DNA from 2 places in the Burkholderia oklahomensis C6786 genome. Region 1 is predicted to be linked to the other one. Evidence: predicted binding sites of a transcription regulator. Region 1 holds the regulator's gene; the other holds the start of a gene.
What was found. Region 1 encodes FNR, which switches genes on or off when oxygen is low (the NO sensors DNR and NnrR bind a similar motif). Its sites were predicted from a motif close to TTGATNNNNATCAA; they were not measured.

Region 1 (7,632 bases):
CTCGGCCGACCCGGCGTACCGGATGGTCGAGGACCGCAGCTACACGCCGCCGCCCGCGCCGGAAGAGCAGTATCTTGCGATGCTCGACGCAACCGGGATGACGCGTGGCGTGCTGGTGCAGATCAGTGTCTACGGAACCGACAACCGCTACATGCTCGAAGTGCTCGGCCGCCATCCGCAGCGGTTGCGCGGTGTCGCCGTGGTCGCGCCCGACGTGTCCGATCGCGAGCTGGAGGCAATGCACGCCGCCGGCGTGCGCGGCCTGCGCATCAACGTGCTGTTCGGCGGCGGCATAGGCTTCGCGGCCATGGAAACGCTCGCCAGCCGCGTGAAAGATCTGGGCTGGCATCTGCAATTCCTCATGGACGTCAAGGCGCTGCCCGAACTGATGCCGCGCATGATGAAGCTGCCGGTGACCGGCGTGATCGATCACATGGGCCACACGCCCGTGGCCGAAGGCCTCTCGGCCCCGGGCTTCGTTGCGTTGCGCCATCTCGTGTCCGCGCACGGCTATTGGGTCAAGCTCTCCGGCGCGTATCGCATCAGCGACGCATTCCCCACCTTCGAAGACGCGACGCCGTTTGCACGAACGCTGATCGACGATGCGCCCGAGCGCATGGTCTGGGGCAGCGATTGGCCGCATGTGTCGCTCACGCCGGAGCGCATGCCGAACACCGGCAGCCTGCTCGATCTCGTTGCCGACTGGGCGCCCGACGAGGCCACTCGCCACGGGATCCTCGTGAGCAATCCGGCCCGCCTGTACGGCTTTGAGTGAAACCGCCCGTCAGCCCGGGCTGCGTGGCGCCATTCACGCCCAATTACAAACGAGGAGACACGAAATGAACAGCAATAGCCAGGTGTCGGCGACCGAAAAGCCGAACTGGTACAAGCAAATGACGGTAACCGAGAAGCGCACGTTCATGGCCGCGTTCGGCGGTTGGGCGCTCGATGCACTCGATTTCATGGTGTTCACGTTCGTCATCACGACCTTGATCTCGGTGTTTCACATCGACAAGGCCCAGGCCGGCATGCTGGCGACGATCACGCTGCTGTTCTCGGCGATCGGCGGGTGGCTGGCCGGCATTCTTGCCGACCGTTTCGGCCGCGTTCGCGTGCTGCAGTTCACGATCCTCTGGTTTTCCGTCTGCACCGCATTGATCGGCTTCGCGCAGAACTTCGAGCAGATTTTTGTCCTGCGTGCGCTTCAGGGTCTCGGCTTTGGAGGCGAATGGGCGGTCGGTTCGGTGCTGATGGGCGAGATCGTGCGAACCGAGTATCGCGGCCGAGCGGTCGGCACGGTGCAAAGCGGCTGGGCGATCGGTTGGGCAGTCGCTGCGATCCTGTACACGTTGTCGTTTTCCGTGCTGCCCGAAGATTACGCGTGGCGCGCGCTGTTCTGGGCAGGCGTCGTGCCGGCGCTGCTCGTCGTGTTCATACGCAGGAAGGTGCCGGAGCCGGAGCTGTTCCAGCGCACGCGCAAGCGGGAAGCAGCAAGCGCCAATCCGATGTCGACCTGGGCGATCTTCTCGCCCGCGCTGATCCGGACGACCGCCCTGAGCGCGTTGCTCTGCACCGGCGTCCAGGGCGGCTACTATGCGGTGACGACGTGGCTGCCGACCTTCCTGAAGACCGAACGCCACCTGTCGGTGATCGGCACGGGCGGCTATCTGCTCGTCATCATCGTCGGTTCGCTCGCGGGATACCTGGTTGGCGCCTGCCTGACCGATCGCCTCGGCCGCCGGGCGAACCTGCTCGTGTTTTCCGTACTGTCCGGCGCGTGCGTCTTCGTCTACACACAGCTTCGACTGTCGAACCCGCAGATGCTGTTCCTCGGATTTCCGCTCGGCTTCGCCGCATCCGGGATCTTCAGCGGCATGGGCGCGTATCTGACCGAGCTTTTCCCGTCTGCGGTGCGAGCCAGCGGGCAGGGGTTCGCTTACAACTTCGGACGCGGAATCGGTGCGCTGTTTCCGAGCCTGGTCGGCTATCTCGCGAAGACGAGCGGCCTCGGCACGGCCATCGGCATGTTCGCGGGCGGCGCCTATCTCATCGTGTTGATTGCCGCGCTGCTGCTGCCTGAAACGAAGGGGCGCGAAATAGCCTGACCGCGCGCCGGACGCCGAGTCAGCGAAAATCCGCATGCTGCCGCACCAGCGCCAGCATCGACGGAATCAGCCCGCGCATGTCGCCGCGCCGCCACTGGAATGCATAGTGGAGCGGCGACAACGGCGGCTCGCTCGTCAACTGCATCAGGCCGCTGCCCGTTCGCGCAGCGGCCCAATCGGCGGGCAGGAAACCGATGCCGACACCTTCGCGCAGCATGCCGGCCACCGCGCCCCAGTTGTTGCAGGTGATGCGTCGAGGATGGTCGATGCCGCATGCCAGCAGCCATTCGTCGAGGATGCGCGTGACGCCCGAGCCGGAAGGCAGGATGACGAGCGCATGGCTCGCGATCAGCGCCGGCGTCAGCGTGCGCTCGCCGCCGACCAGTTTCTCCGCTGCCATCCACGCGAACCGGGCTTCCGTCACCGGCTGCGACAGGATGCTGCCGCGCGACGAACGGCCCGCGATCACCGCGAAATCCAGCTCTCCCGCATCCACCTTGTCTTCGAGCGCCGCGCCGACGTCGACATACGGCTCCAGGATCAATTGCGGATGCAATTTCTGGACGGCCGCGACGAAACGGGGCAGCCAGGTCAACGCCGACAGCTCGCCCACGCCAAAGCGCAGACGGCCGGTCAATCCCTTGTCTTCCGCAAACGCGTCCTGCAGCGCCGCCACGGACTCCAGAACCCGAACCGCGGCTGGCAGCAGCGTTTCGCCGTCCTCGGTCAACACCGCCCGGTGACCGCTGCGGTCGAACAGCGTGCGCCCCATGACCTGCTCCAGTTCGTTGATCCGCTTGGACAACGAAGAAATGGACAGATGAAGCCGCTGCGCCGCGGTCGAGAAATTGGCGCATGTCGCCGCCCAATAGAAGGCGTCCAGTTGCTTGAGCGTCGGAGTTGCCATGGTTCTTCGCTTTTATCGAACGATTTTATTTGAAGATTATCGCTTTTTATCGATACTTCGGCTGCATAGAATGGCAGCGTCGCTTCAGGAAAGCCCATAGATGACCTCCCTTACCTCCCCCATCGTGGAAGAGAGCCGGCCTGTGGCCAGCCTCGGCAAGCCGCCGCGCGTTCTGCAGGACGTACTGAGTCTGCACGACTTCGAGGCCAAGGCGCGTCGCGTGTTGCCGCGTCCGATCTTCGGCTACGTCAGCGGCGCGGCCGAAGACAACCGCACCCGCGACGACAACCGCGCCGTGTTCGATGAATACGGCTTTGTGACCCGCGTGCTCTGCGACGTTTCCCAGCGGCAGCAGGCAGTCGAATTGTTCGGTCAGCGCTTTGCGTCGCCGTTCGGCATCGCGCCGATGGGCATCCATGCGCTGTCGGTCTATCGCGGCGACGTCGTGTTGGCGCATGCGGCGCAGCGCGCGGGGATCGTCTCCATCATGAGCGGTTCCTCGCTCATTCCGCTGGAAGAAGTTGCCGCCGCCGCACCGGGGACGTGGTTCCAGGCGTACCTGCCGGGAGACGCGAGCCGCATTCGCGCATTGCTCGAGCGCGTCGCGCGTGCCGGCTACAGGACGCTTGTGATCACCGTCGACATTCCGGTGTCCGCGAACCGTGAAAACAACGTGCGCACGGGCTTTTCCACGCCGCTGCGCCCAAGCCTGCGCCTTTTCTGGGACGGACTGACGCGGCCGAGCTGGCTGCTCGGCACCTTCGCGCGCACGCTGCTCAAGCACGGCATGCCCCACTTCGAGAATTCGTTTGCGACACGCGGCGCGCCGATCCTTTCCGCCAACGTGCTGCGGGATTTCTCCGCGCGCGACCACCTCAACTGGACGCATGTGCGGCAAATCCGCCGGCAATGGACAGGCGATCTGGTGATCAAGGGCATCCTCAGCGTCGAGGATGCCGTCATCGCGCGCGAGGCGGGCGCCGACGGCATCATCCTTTCGAACCATGGCGGCCGCCAGCTGGACGGCGCTTCGTCGCCGATGCGGATCCTGCGGGACGTGGTGCAGACGGTGGGCGGCGATTATCCGGTGATGATCGACAGCGGCTTTCGGCGAGGATCGGACGTGCTGAAGGCGCTGGCGCTGGGCGCACGCATGGTGTTCGTCGGGCGGCCCTTCAACTACGCGGCGGCCGTGGCGGGCGAGGCCGGCGTGGCGCATGCGATCCGCCTGTTGCAGGAGGAAGTGGACCGCAACATGGCCATGCTGGGGGCGAACGGATGCGGCCAGCTCACCCCGGACATGCTGATCCGCAAGCGTTAATCGCGTTAGCCAGCCTCGCGCCCGCTCGGTCGCGTCGCCGCCGCGATCGGGCGGGCGGCGCTCATCGACGATTTCGACAGTATTCAGCCAAGCGAAGTATTCGCGCGGACGGCCGCCGCGAATCTTCGGTCGCAACGCGTCATGTGCAGGATCGGCATGCAGCGAGCGGCTTCGCGCGATTGCGATCGTTCCGCGCTTGCGGGCGGGCGTCCGCTGCGTCGACCCGTCGTATATTCGATTCGGCGGCAAACGCCGCGCTGATCGAGCTGCGGGAAATCTCGACGTTTGCATGCGGCGCGCCGACCGCCGCAGCCTGCGACATGCGCGACGCACGCGCTCGCGGGCCGCGCGAAACCCATCACCCCCTCACCGCAACTGCACGGCCGCGAGAAACAGCACCATGCTGCCGATCGCGCCGTCGAGCACGCGCCATGCGAGCGCGCGCTTGAACCACGGCGCGAGCAACCGCGCGCCGTATCCGAGCGCGACGAACCAGATCGCGCTGACCGCCATCGCGCCGATCGCGAACGCGCTGCGCGCGCCTTCCGGCTCGCGCGCGCCGGCCGTGCCGATCAACAGGAACGTGTCCAGATAAACGTGCGGATTGAGCCACGTGAACGCGAGCGTCATCAGCACGATCGGCCATGCGCGCTGCGCGGGCGGCGCGACGGCGGCGCCCGTCGCGTCGAGCGTCGCGTGGCCGGGCTTGAATGCGCGGCGCAGCGCGCTCAGGCCGAACCATGCGAGATACGCGAGGCCGACGTACAGCACCGCGTGAACGAAGGCCGGATAGCGCTCGACGAGCACCGACGCGCCGCCGACGCCCGCGCCGATCAGGATCATGTCCGACAGCGTGCAGAGCAGGATGATCTTGCCGACGTGCGAGCGCATGATTCCTTGCCGAAGGATGAACGCGTTTTGCGCGCCGATGGTGACGATGAGCGATGCGCACAGCATCGCGCCGTGAGAAAAAGCGATCCAGTTCATGTTCGTTGTTGCTTCAGGCGATGGACTAATGGAGCAGGAGGCGCTAGTCTGCGTTGATCGCCTGGGTAAGAAAAGCTAAATCATCTAATGCTGATTAAGGAAAACTGATGCTCGACTACGCGTTGCTCGATGCGCTCGCCGAAGTGATCCGTCACGGCTCGTTCGAACGGGCGGCGAAAGCGCTCAACGTGTCGCCTTCCGCGGTGTCGCAGCGCGTGAAGCTGTTGGAGGAGCGAGTGGGGAGCGTGCTCGTCAAGCGCGGGCAGCCGTGCGTCGCGACGACGTCGGGCGCGCTGTTGTGCCGCCACACCGAGCGCGTGCGGATGCTGGAAGCCGAGCTGTCCGGGCACATGCCCGGATTCGCCGGCGTGGAGACGGGCGCATGGCCGATACTGCGCGTCGCCGTCAACGACGACAGCGTCGCGACCTGGTTCGTCGACGCGGTCGGCCCGTTCTGCGCGGAAAGCGGCACGCTGCTCGATCTCGTGATCGACGATCAGGACTACACGGCGGAGCGGATTCGCGACGGCAGCGTGCAGGGCGCGGTGACGGCACTCGCCGAGCCGATCCAGGGCTGCCGCTCGACGCGCCTCGGCCGCATGCGTTATCACGCGGTGTGCTCGCCCGCGTTCTACGCGCGCTATTTCGGCAAAGGCATCAACCGCGACGCGCTGCGGCGCGCGCCGTGCGTGATGTTCAATCCGAAGGACGGCCTGCAGGCGCGCTTCATCCGGCGCGTGACGCGTGTGGATCTCGATCCGCCGCAGCACTGGATTCCGCACGTCGCCGGCTATCTGCGCGCGTGCGAGGCGGGGCTGGGCTGGGGAATGTGTCCGGAGCGAATGGTCGAGCGTCGGATCGCCGCGGGCGAACTCGTCGATTTGTCGGAAGGAAAGAGCATCGACGTCGAGCTCTACTGGCAGAGCTGGCGATTGTCGATCGGCTGGCTGGACGAGTTCAGCGCGGCGCTCAAGAAGCGCGCCGCGCAGTTTCTCGATTGATTCGATGCGATGCGATGAAAAACGAGCCGCGCCTGGTTACAGGCGGTGGAGGCCGTCGAAATCGACGATGCGGACCATCCGGCCTTGCATCTCGATCAGCCCGCGCTTGTGGAACTTCGACAACGTGCGGCTGACGGTCTCGAGCGTCATGCCGAGATAGCTGCCGATGTCTTCGCGGGTCATCCGCAGGTTGAATTCGTTAGGCGAATAGCCGCGCTTCATGTAGCGCGACGACACGTCGAGCAGGAACGCCGCGACGCGCTCCTCGGCGTTCAACGAGCCGAGCACCATTGTCTGCGACGTCTCGCGGACGATCTGCTCGCTCATCAGCTTGTGCATCCGCAACTGCATCGTGCCGGCTTCCGAGCATAGCGTCTTCAGCGCGCTGTACGGAATCACGCAGACCGAACTGTCTTCGAGCGCGACCGCGGTGCGCGGATGCGCGTCGTCGCAGATGCCGTCGAGGCCGAGCGCTTCGCCCGCGAGATGCAGCCCGGTGACTTGCTCGCGACCGTCGTGGCGTGTGGCGATGGTCTTCAGCGATCCTGAGCGAACCGCGTACACGTTGTCGAAATTATCGCCTTCGCGGAACAGCGTTTCGCCGCGGCGGACCGGGCGCGCGGTGCAGATCACGGATTCGAGGCGCGCGAGCGCCTCGGGGGCGAGCCCTTGGGGCATGCAGAGATGGCGCATCGCGCACGTCGAACAGTGCGCGGCCTGACGCGGTGCCCACGTACTGGAGGCATGGACGGGAGCAGCGGCGGCGGCGGGTCGGGCGACGGGCGTAAGCATGATGGATGGCTCTGAGGTTGAATCGGTAAAGCCATTGTCCCATCGTGGACAAAGCCTGTTTAGCGACAAAACGCCGCGACTCCCCGTGCGATTTCCTTGTTCGGCCGCAACGCGCGGTTGCGGCGAAACATCGCATCCGTTGCGTTCGGTCAGCTGTCCCGATCTTCCGGATGGGCGGCGGACGGGATCAGCAGCACGGGCAGCGCCGAGTGGCGCACGCACTGTTCGGCGACGCTGCCGAGCACGAGCCGTTTGAAACCGCGGCGGCCGTGCGTGCCGAGCACGAGCAGATCGGCGCCGAACGCTTTGGCGCCGTCGACGATGAGCGACGGCACGTCGGCGAGCGACGACGCTTCGCCGATTTTCATCGCGCCCTTCACGCCGGCTTCCTGCATCTTCTGCGCAAATTCCTTCGCCAGATCGTTGCCCTGCTGGAGCAGTTGCGTGCGAAGGATCGACGGATCGTAGCCGGGCACGTTGTAGTAGATCGCAGCGTTTTCCACGATGTAGAAGGGCTGC
Region 2 (7,632 bases), on a different replicon from region 1:
TGAACGCCATCACGTTCCAGCGCTGGCTCGACGACGTGTTCATGTGCAGGAAGTACACGAGGTGCACGACGATCTGCACGCCCGCGAGCACGGCGAGCGACACGAGCGCCTCGCGCGGCGGCAGCACGCCGCCCATCACGAGGCCGAACGATGCGGCCGTCAGCAGCACCGACAGCATGAAGCCCGCGATGTAGCCGCCTACGGTGCCGTGCGCTTCATCGCCGTGAGAATGATGCGTATGTGCCATTTAGATCACGCTCGCAAGATAGACAAAGGAAAACACGCAGATCCAGACGATATCGAGGAAGTGCCAGAAGAGACTGAGGCACGTGAGCCGGCGCACGTCACGCTCGGTCAGCTCGGGGCGGCGCAGCGCCTGCAGCGCGAGCACGACCATCCACACGAGGCCGGCCGTCACATGCAGCCCGTGCGTGCCGACGAGCGTGAAGAACGACGACAGGAACGCGCTGCGCTGCGGTCCCGCGCCTTCGGCGATCAGATGCGAGAACTCGCGCAACTCCATCGCGAGGAACGCCGCGCCGAGCACGAACGTCACCGCGAGCCAGCCGAACACCGCGCCGCGCCGCCGCTTGTGCGCCCCGATCATCGCGAAGCCGTACGTGATGCTGGAGAGCAGCAGCGCGGCGGTTTCGAGCGCGACGCCGGGAATGTCGAACAGGTCCTTGCCGGTCGGGCCGCCCGCGAACTGGTTGCCGAGCACCGCGAACGTGGCGAACAGCGCCGCGAAAACGATGCAGTCGGTCATCAGGTACAGCCAGAAGCCGAACACCGAATGCGACGGCGGATGATCGTGCGATGCCGCGTGATCGAGCATCATCGTGTTGTGCGACATCAGTTGACCTCCAGTTCGACTTCCGCCGGCCGTGCCGGAATGCGCGTGCCGCCGCGCTTTTCTTCGATCTTGCGGACCGTTTCGGCCGGAATGTAATAGCCGTCGTTATCGCGCGCGCTGTACAGGATCACCGTCGCGACGATGCCGGCGAGCGCCGCGATCGCGAGCCACCAGATGTGCCACACGAGCGCGAAGCCGAGGATCAGGCTGAGCGCGCCGATGACAAGGCCCGCACTCGTGTTCGACGGCATGTGGATGTCCTGATAGACGATCTTCTTGCCGGTGCCGAGACCGAGGCCGTGTTCCTTGCGGTACGCGAATTCGTCGAGCGCGTGCACGGTCGGGATCACCGCGAAGTTGTAGACGGGCGGCGGCGACGTCGTCGCCCATTCGAGCGTGCGGCCGTTCCACGGATCGCCCGTCGCGTCGCGGTATTCGGGCTGGTTGCGGTTGCGCACCGCGACCCACACCTGCGCGACCTGATGCAGCACGCCGACCGCGATCAACGCGACGCCGCATGCGGCGACGATGAGCCACGGATGCCACGCCGGATTGTCGTAATGGTTCAGACGCCGCGTCATCCCCATGAAGCCGAGCACGTAGAGCGGCACGAACGACACGTAGAAGCCGACGAACCAGCACCAGAACGCGCGCTTGCCGAGCTTCTCGTCGAGCTTGAAGCCGAACGCCTTCGGGAACCAGTAATGGAAGCCCGCGAAATAGCCGAACACGACGCCGCCGATGATCGCGTTATGGAAGTGCGCGATCAGGAACAGGCTGTTGTGCAGCACGAAGTCCGCGCCGGGAATCGCCATCATCACGCCCGTCATCCCGCCGAGCGTGAACGTCACCATGAAGCCGATCGTCCACAGCACGGGCGCGGTGAACTCGATGCGGCCGCGGTACATCGTGAACAGCCAGTTGAAGATCTTCACGCCGGTCGGAATCGCGATGACCATCGTCATGATGCCGAAAAACGCGTTGACGTTCGCGCCCGAGCCCATCGTGAAGAAGTGGTGCAGCCACACGAGGAACGCGAGCACCATGATCACGCACGACGCGTAGACCATCGTCTTGTAGCCGAAGAGCGGCTTCTTCGCGAACGTCGAGATCACTTCCGAGTAGATGCCGAACGCGGGCAGCACGAGGATGTACACCTCCGGATGGCCCCAGGCCCAGATCAGGTTCAGGTAGATCATCGCGTTGCCGCCGGCGTCGTTCGTGAAGAAGTGCATGCCGAGATAGCGGTCGAGGCCGAGGAGGGCGAGCGCGACGGTCAGGATCGGGAACGTCGCCATGATGAGGACGTTCGAGCAGAGCGCGGTCCACGTGAACACCGGCATCTTCATCAGCGTCATGCCGGGCGCGCGCATCCGGATGATCGTCACGAAGAAGTTGATCGCGGTGATCAGCGTGCCGACGCCGGATATCTGCAGCGCCCACAGATAGTAGTCGACGCCGACGCCCGGACTGAACTGCAGCTCCGACAGCGGCGGATACGCGAGCCAGCCCGTCTGCGCGAATTCGCCGACGACGAGCGAGACGTTCATCAGCAGCGCGGCGACGGCCGTCATCCAGAAGCTCAGTGAGTTGAGGAACGGGAACGCGACGTCGCGCGCGCCGATCTGCAGCGGCACGATCAGGTTGAAGAGGCCGACGAGCAGCGCCATCGCCATGAAGAAGATCATGATGACGCCGTGCGCGGTGAAGATCTGGTCGTAATGGTGCGGCGGCAGATAACCGGGACCGTTGTACGCGAACGCGAGCTGCAGGCGCATCATCACGGCATCCGCGAAGCCGCGCAGCAGCATCAGCACCGCGACGACGAGATACATCACGCCGATCTTCTTGTGGTCGACCGACGTGAGCCACTCGGTCCACAGCCATTTCCAGCGCTTCGTATAGGTCAGCGTGCCGACGACCGAGAGCGCGACGAGCGCCATGAGCGCGGCCGCGCCCATGACGATCGGCTGATCGAACGGGATGGCCGAAAGCGTCAATTTACCGAACATGCGTTACCCCTTCGTCCGACAAGCGGCGTCCGTCAGATCGAGGACGTGGCCGTTGTTGTATTTCGCGATGATGTTGTGAAAAAGGCGCGGGTCGACCGTCGAGTAGTAGCGCACCGGCTGTTTTTCGCTAGGCTGCGCGAGCCGGGCATACGCGGTCATGTCGAGCCGCTCCGACGACGCGCGCACCTTCGCGACCCACGCGTCGAACGCGTCGCGCGGCGTCGCGAGCGTGCGGAACTTCATGTCGGAGAAGCCGCGGCCGCTGTAATTCGCGGAGATTCCGGCGAAGTCGCCCGGCTCGTCGGCGATCAGGTGCAGGCGCGTCTGCATGCCGGCCATCGCGTAGACCTGCGTGCCGAGCTGCGGAATGAAGAACGAATTCATCACCGAATCGGACGTGATCCGGAAATTGATCGGCGTGCCGACCGGCACCGCAAGTTGGTTTACCGAAGCAATGCCGAGGTCCGGATAGACGAACAGCCATTTCCAGTCGAGCGCGACGACCTCGACGTCGATCGGCTTCACCGACGATTCGAGCGGCCGATACGGATCGAGCTCGTGCGTCGTCTTCCACGTGAGAATGCCGAGGAACAGGATGATCAGCGACGGGACGGTCCAGATGACGATCTCGATCGCGGTCGAGTGCGCCCACTTCGGCGCGTAGGTCGCGTTGCGGTTCGAGGCGCGGTAGCGCCATGCGAACAGCAGCGTCAGGAAGATCACCGGCACGACGACGATCAGCATCGCCCACGTCGACGTCGCGATCAGCGATTTCTCCGCGGCGCCGACCGCGCCTTTCGGATCGAGCACGTGCAGCTCGCTGCATCCGGAAAGACCTGCGACGAGTCCTAATCGCAAGATCGCGGACGTTCTACTCGTAATTCTTCGGACCATTACATTCGCCTGAGTGTGTGATGAAGCGGGCTTGCGAGACGTCGAAACGCCATCGTCGAACTTGATGCGACAACCAGTCGCTTTGGCGGCGGAATGTAGCGGAATTTCGCGCGGCTCATGTTGACGATTCGCAAACAACAAACGGGGCGAGGTCTTGATGTTTGTTCAGACGGACTCAACGCGTGGCGAAAAAGCGCGCATGAAAGGCGGCTCGAACGGAAAAAGCCGACGCGGCGCGCGCTCGCGCCGACCGCCGCAGACGGCCGCGCACGGCCCGAAAAGCTTGTGCTGAATCAACGGGAACGAAGATCGGCGAGCGAAAGGCCCGAGCGGCATGTACCTTCGAAGACGCGAGCCGTCAGGTCGCCCTCGAGTCACAAACCACTTCCGTTCTTCGATGCAATATCTCTCACCCGAGCTGAAACTCGACGATCCGTTCGTCGACGCCGTTCATACGGAATTCGTCCAGCTGCTCGATGCGGCCGCGCGTGCGGACGACGCGCATTTCCTGCAGGCGTTCGACGCCTGGGCCGATCACTGCCGGCAGCACTTCGAACGAGAAGAGCGCTGGATGGCGAGCACGAAATTCGGGCCGCAGTATTGCCATGCGGCCGATCACGACGAAGTGCTGAAGGTGGCGGCCGCGGTGCGCGAGAAGGTCGCGCGCGACGCGCAGTTCGAACTGGGCCGCCGGCTGCTGGTCGAGGTATCGGAATGGTTCGATCATCACGTCCGGACGATGGATTCGATGATGGTCGCGCACCTGAAGATGCTCAATTTCGCGATGACGGACGAGCAGACCGAAGTCTGACGCGGCTCCGCCGATCGTGGAGCGGCGGTGCGAAGACGGCGAACGGAGCAGGGCGCGGCTGCGGCTGGCTCAGTTGCGCAACGATCGGGCATCGCGTTCGTTCGAGCGCGATGCGTGTTGCACGTCCGCCTTCGAACATGCGAGCGTCATCGCGTTCGCGCGGCTCCCTTCGCCGGCATCGCGATCGCGAACTCATGCAGCTTTTCGGCCGCGCTCAATCCGTTCTTCGCCGGCGGACCGACGAGATCGGCGAGCGTCGCGCCGTCCAGCTCCTTGAAGTACGCGCGCAGTGCGCTGTCGAGCAGCCGCTCGAGCCGGCATTTCGCCGCGAGCATGCAAGTGTTCGTGTGCCGGTCGAAGCACTCGACGAGACGAAAATCGGTTTCGGATGCGCGGATCACGTCTCCGATGCCGATGCGCCCGGGCGGCAGCGCAAGACGCACGCCGCCGCCGCGACCGCGCGTCGTCTCGAGCGTGCCCTGGCGCGCGAGGCTGTTGACGATTTTCGTCAGGTGATTCTTGGACACGTTGTGGCGCTCGGCGAGTTCGGCGATCGTGATGAGTCGGTCCGGATTCGACGCGCAGTACATCAGCACGCGCAACGTGTAGTCCGTGTATTCAGAGAGTCGCATACGTGGCAAAAAGAGGCATGTCTTATGTTGCTGTCGAGGAGGGGGCGATATAACATGCTCAATACATGCACGTTATATCGCTAACCGATGCATGTTGCAAGCCAGGTGATCGCCGACGGCATTTCCCCGCAGGTGGCGAGCGTTCCACACCGGCCGCGCGCCGCATCTCTCTCCCTTTTCAAGAGCCATGTCATGACCGAGCAGTACGCATCCATCATCGACGTTCGCAGGATTCCTCATCACAAGCGCCACGCGCTGATCTTCGGCACCTTCGACGCATTGCCCGGCGGCGAAGCATTGCAGCTCATCAACGATCACGATCCGAAGCCGCTTTATTACCAGCTCGAGGAGCGCGCGTCCGATTCGTTCGAATGGACCTATCTGGAGGCCGGGCCGTCGCAGTGGCGTGTGCAGATCGCGAAGCGCGACGGCGCATTCGGCCACGATGCGGGCGATAGCTGCTGCTCGGGCGGCGGCTGCGGCGGTTGAGTCGCGTGATGCGGCGTCCGGCCTGCGTGTCGCGTCGCATCGCTGCGGCGAGCCGGGGCGGGCGTCGGTGTGTCGTGCGGCGCGTCATGCTCCCGCACGGACAAGCATCGTTTCTCCCGGCCTCGAAGCTGTCGAACCCGATCGAGAAAACGCCCGCGAGCGCGGGCGGCAAAGATGCGATCGATCGGCTTCAGCGTGTCGTCATTTCATTGCTACGGCGCTTTCGCGTCAGAGACCGAGCGTCAGCATCGCCGTCTCCGACATTCGCGAGCGATCCCACGGCGGATCGAACGCCATGTCGACGTTGACCTCGCCGACGAACGGCAGCGCGAGCACCTTGTCGGCAACTTCGTCGGCGAGCGCTTCGCCCATTCCGCAGCCGGGCGCCGTCAACGTCATCCTGATCGACACGCGCAGCCGATCGTGCTCGGCGGGCTCGATCGTGCACGCGTAGATGAGGCCGAGCTCGACGATGTCGACCGGAATCTCCGGGTCGTAGCAGGTCTTCAGCGTCTGCCAGATGAACGCTTCGGCCTCGTCCGGCGAGACGTCGTCCGGCACGTCGATGGTCTCGGGCGGAACCCGGCCGATCGCGTCCGCATCCGCGCCGCGCAGCCGCACCATCTGGCCGCCGACGACGAGCGTGAAGTTCGTGCCGAGCGCCTGCGTGACTTCGGCGATCGTGCCCGCCGGAATGTCGAGCGGCGCGCCGGACGGCACGCATTCGACCGCGACTGCTCGCTGCACGACGACAGTTTCTTTCGGTCGTCTCATGATGTTCTCGACTCCTGATCGAACGAAGCGGCCGCGGGCGTGTCGAGCGCGTGCGCGAGCGCATGCCAGCCGAGCAGCGCGCATTTGATGCGGCTCGGATAGCGCCGCACGGCGACGAGGCTCGCGAGCTTGCCGAGATACGCTTCGTCGGGCTCGGCCTGGCCCGTCAGCACCGCGCGGAATCGCTGCTGCAGCTGTCGCGCGGCTTCGACGTCGCGGCCGATCACGGCCTCCGTCATCATCGACGCGGACGCGATGCAGATCGCGCAGCCGTGGCCGTCGAAGCGGATGTCGCCGACCCGACCGCCTTCGATGCGCAACTGCACCTTCAGATCGTCGCCGCATTGCGGATTGTGCCCACGCGCTTCGTGCGTCGGATCGCCGAGCTTGCCGAAGTGACGCGGCGCGCGCTTGTGCTCGACGATGAGCTCCTGATAGAGCGTGCTTTGCGCGTCGGTGGGCGCAGCGAGGGAGGAAGTCGGATTCATCGCAATACCTTCAGTGCTCGCGCGACGCCGGCCACGAGACGTTCGACCTCGTCGTGCGTGTTGTAGAGCGCGAACGACGCGCGCGTCGTCGGCCCGCAGCCGAGCCGCTCGAGAAGCGGCTGCGCACAGTGGTAGCCCGTGCGCACCGCGATGCCGCGCTCGTCGAGCAAGGTGCCGATGTCGTGCGGATGCGCGCCGTCGGCGGCGAACGACACGATCGCCGACGATGCGCGCTCGGCGAGCACGGTCACGCCGTCGATCGCCGCGAGGCCCGCGGCCGCGTGATCGCGCAGCGCGCGCACGTGCGCGTCGATCGTCGCACGGCCGATTTCGTCGATGTAGTCGGCGGCCGCCGCCATCCCGACGACGCCCGCGACATTCGGCGTGCCGCCTTCGAGCCGCGCCGGCAATGCGTCGAATGTCGCGTCCGCTTCGCTGACCCAGCTCACCATGTCGCCGCCGAAGCGCAGCGGGACGAGCCGCTCGAGCGCGTCACGGCGGCCGGCGAGCGCGCCCGTTCCCATCGGTCCGTACATCTTGTGGCCGGAGAACGCGACGAAGTCGCACGCGAGCGTCGACAGTTCCGGCACTTCGTGGCCGACCGCCTGCGCCGCGTCGAGCACCGTCAGCGCGCCCGCCGCGCGCGCGGCCGCGAGCAGCGCTTCGTACGGCGGCCGCT

Region 2: a site for FNR is predicted at 4,043-4,056, ahead of BG90_RS13525 (bacteriohemerythrin). Genes of this name have one in related genera too.

The regions. Positions count from the first base shown of each region.
Region 1 is NZ_CP009556.1:565,665-573,296, forward strand. Features, by position in the region: gene BG90_RS20510 (amidohydrolase family protein) at 1-775, shown strand, start outside; gene BG90_RS20515 (MFS transporter) at 840-2,105, shown strand; gene BG90_RS20520 (LysR family transcriptional regulator) at 2,125-3,012, opposite strand; gene BG90_RS20525 (alpha-hydroxy acid oxidase) at 3,113-4,333, shown strand; gene BG90_RS20535 (LysE/ArgO family amino acid transporter) at 4,700-5,320, opposite strand; gene BG90_RS20540 (LysR family transcriptional regulator ArgP) at 5,428-6,321, shown strand; gene fnr (fumarate/nitrate reduction transcriptional regulator Fnr) at 6,358-7,113, opposite strand; gene BG90_RS20550 (universal stress protein) at 7,263-7,632, opposite strand, start outside.
Region 2 is NZ_CP009555.1:2,984,389-2,992,020, forward strand. Features, by position in the region: gene cyoD (cytochrome o ubiquinol oxidase subunit IV) at 1-247, opposite strand, end outside; gene cyoC (cytochrome o ubiquinol oxidase subunit III) at 248-853, opposite strand; gene cyoB (cytochrome o ubiquinol oxidase subunit I) at 853-2,865, opposite strand; gene cyoA (ubiquinol oxidase subunit II) at 2,869-3,759, opposite strand; gene BG90_RS13525 (bacteriohemerythrin) at 4,157-4,570, shown strand; gene BG90_RS13530 (RrF2 family transcriptional regulator) at 4,717-5,202, opposite strand; partial or broken gene BG90_RS13535 (DUF2249 domain-containing protein) at 5,294-5,691, shown strand; gene sufT (putative Fe-S cluster assembly protein SufT) at 5,920-6,465, opposite strand; gene sufU (Fe-S cluster assembly sulfur transfer protein SufU) at 6,462-6,953, opposite strand; gene BG90_RS13550 (aminotransferase class V-fold PLP-dependent enzyme) at 6,950-7,632, opposite strand, start outside.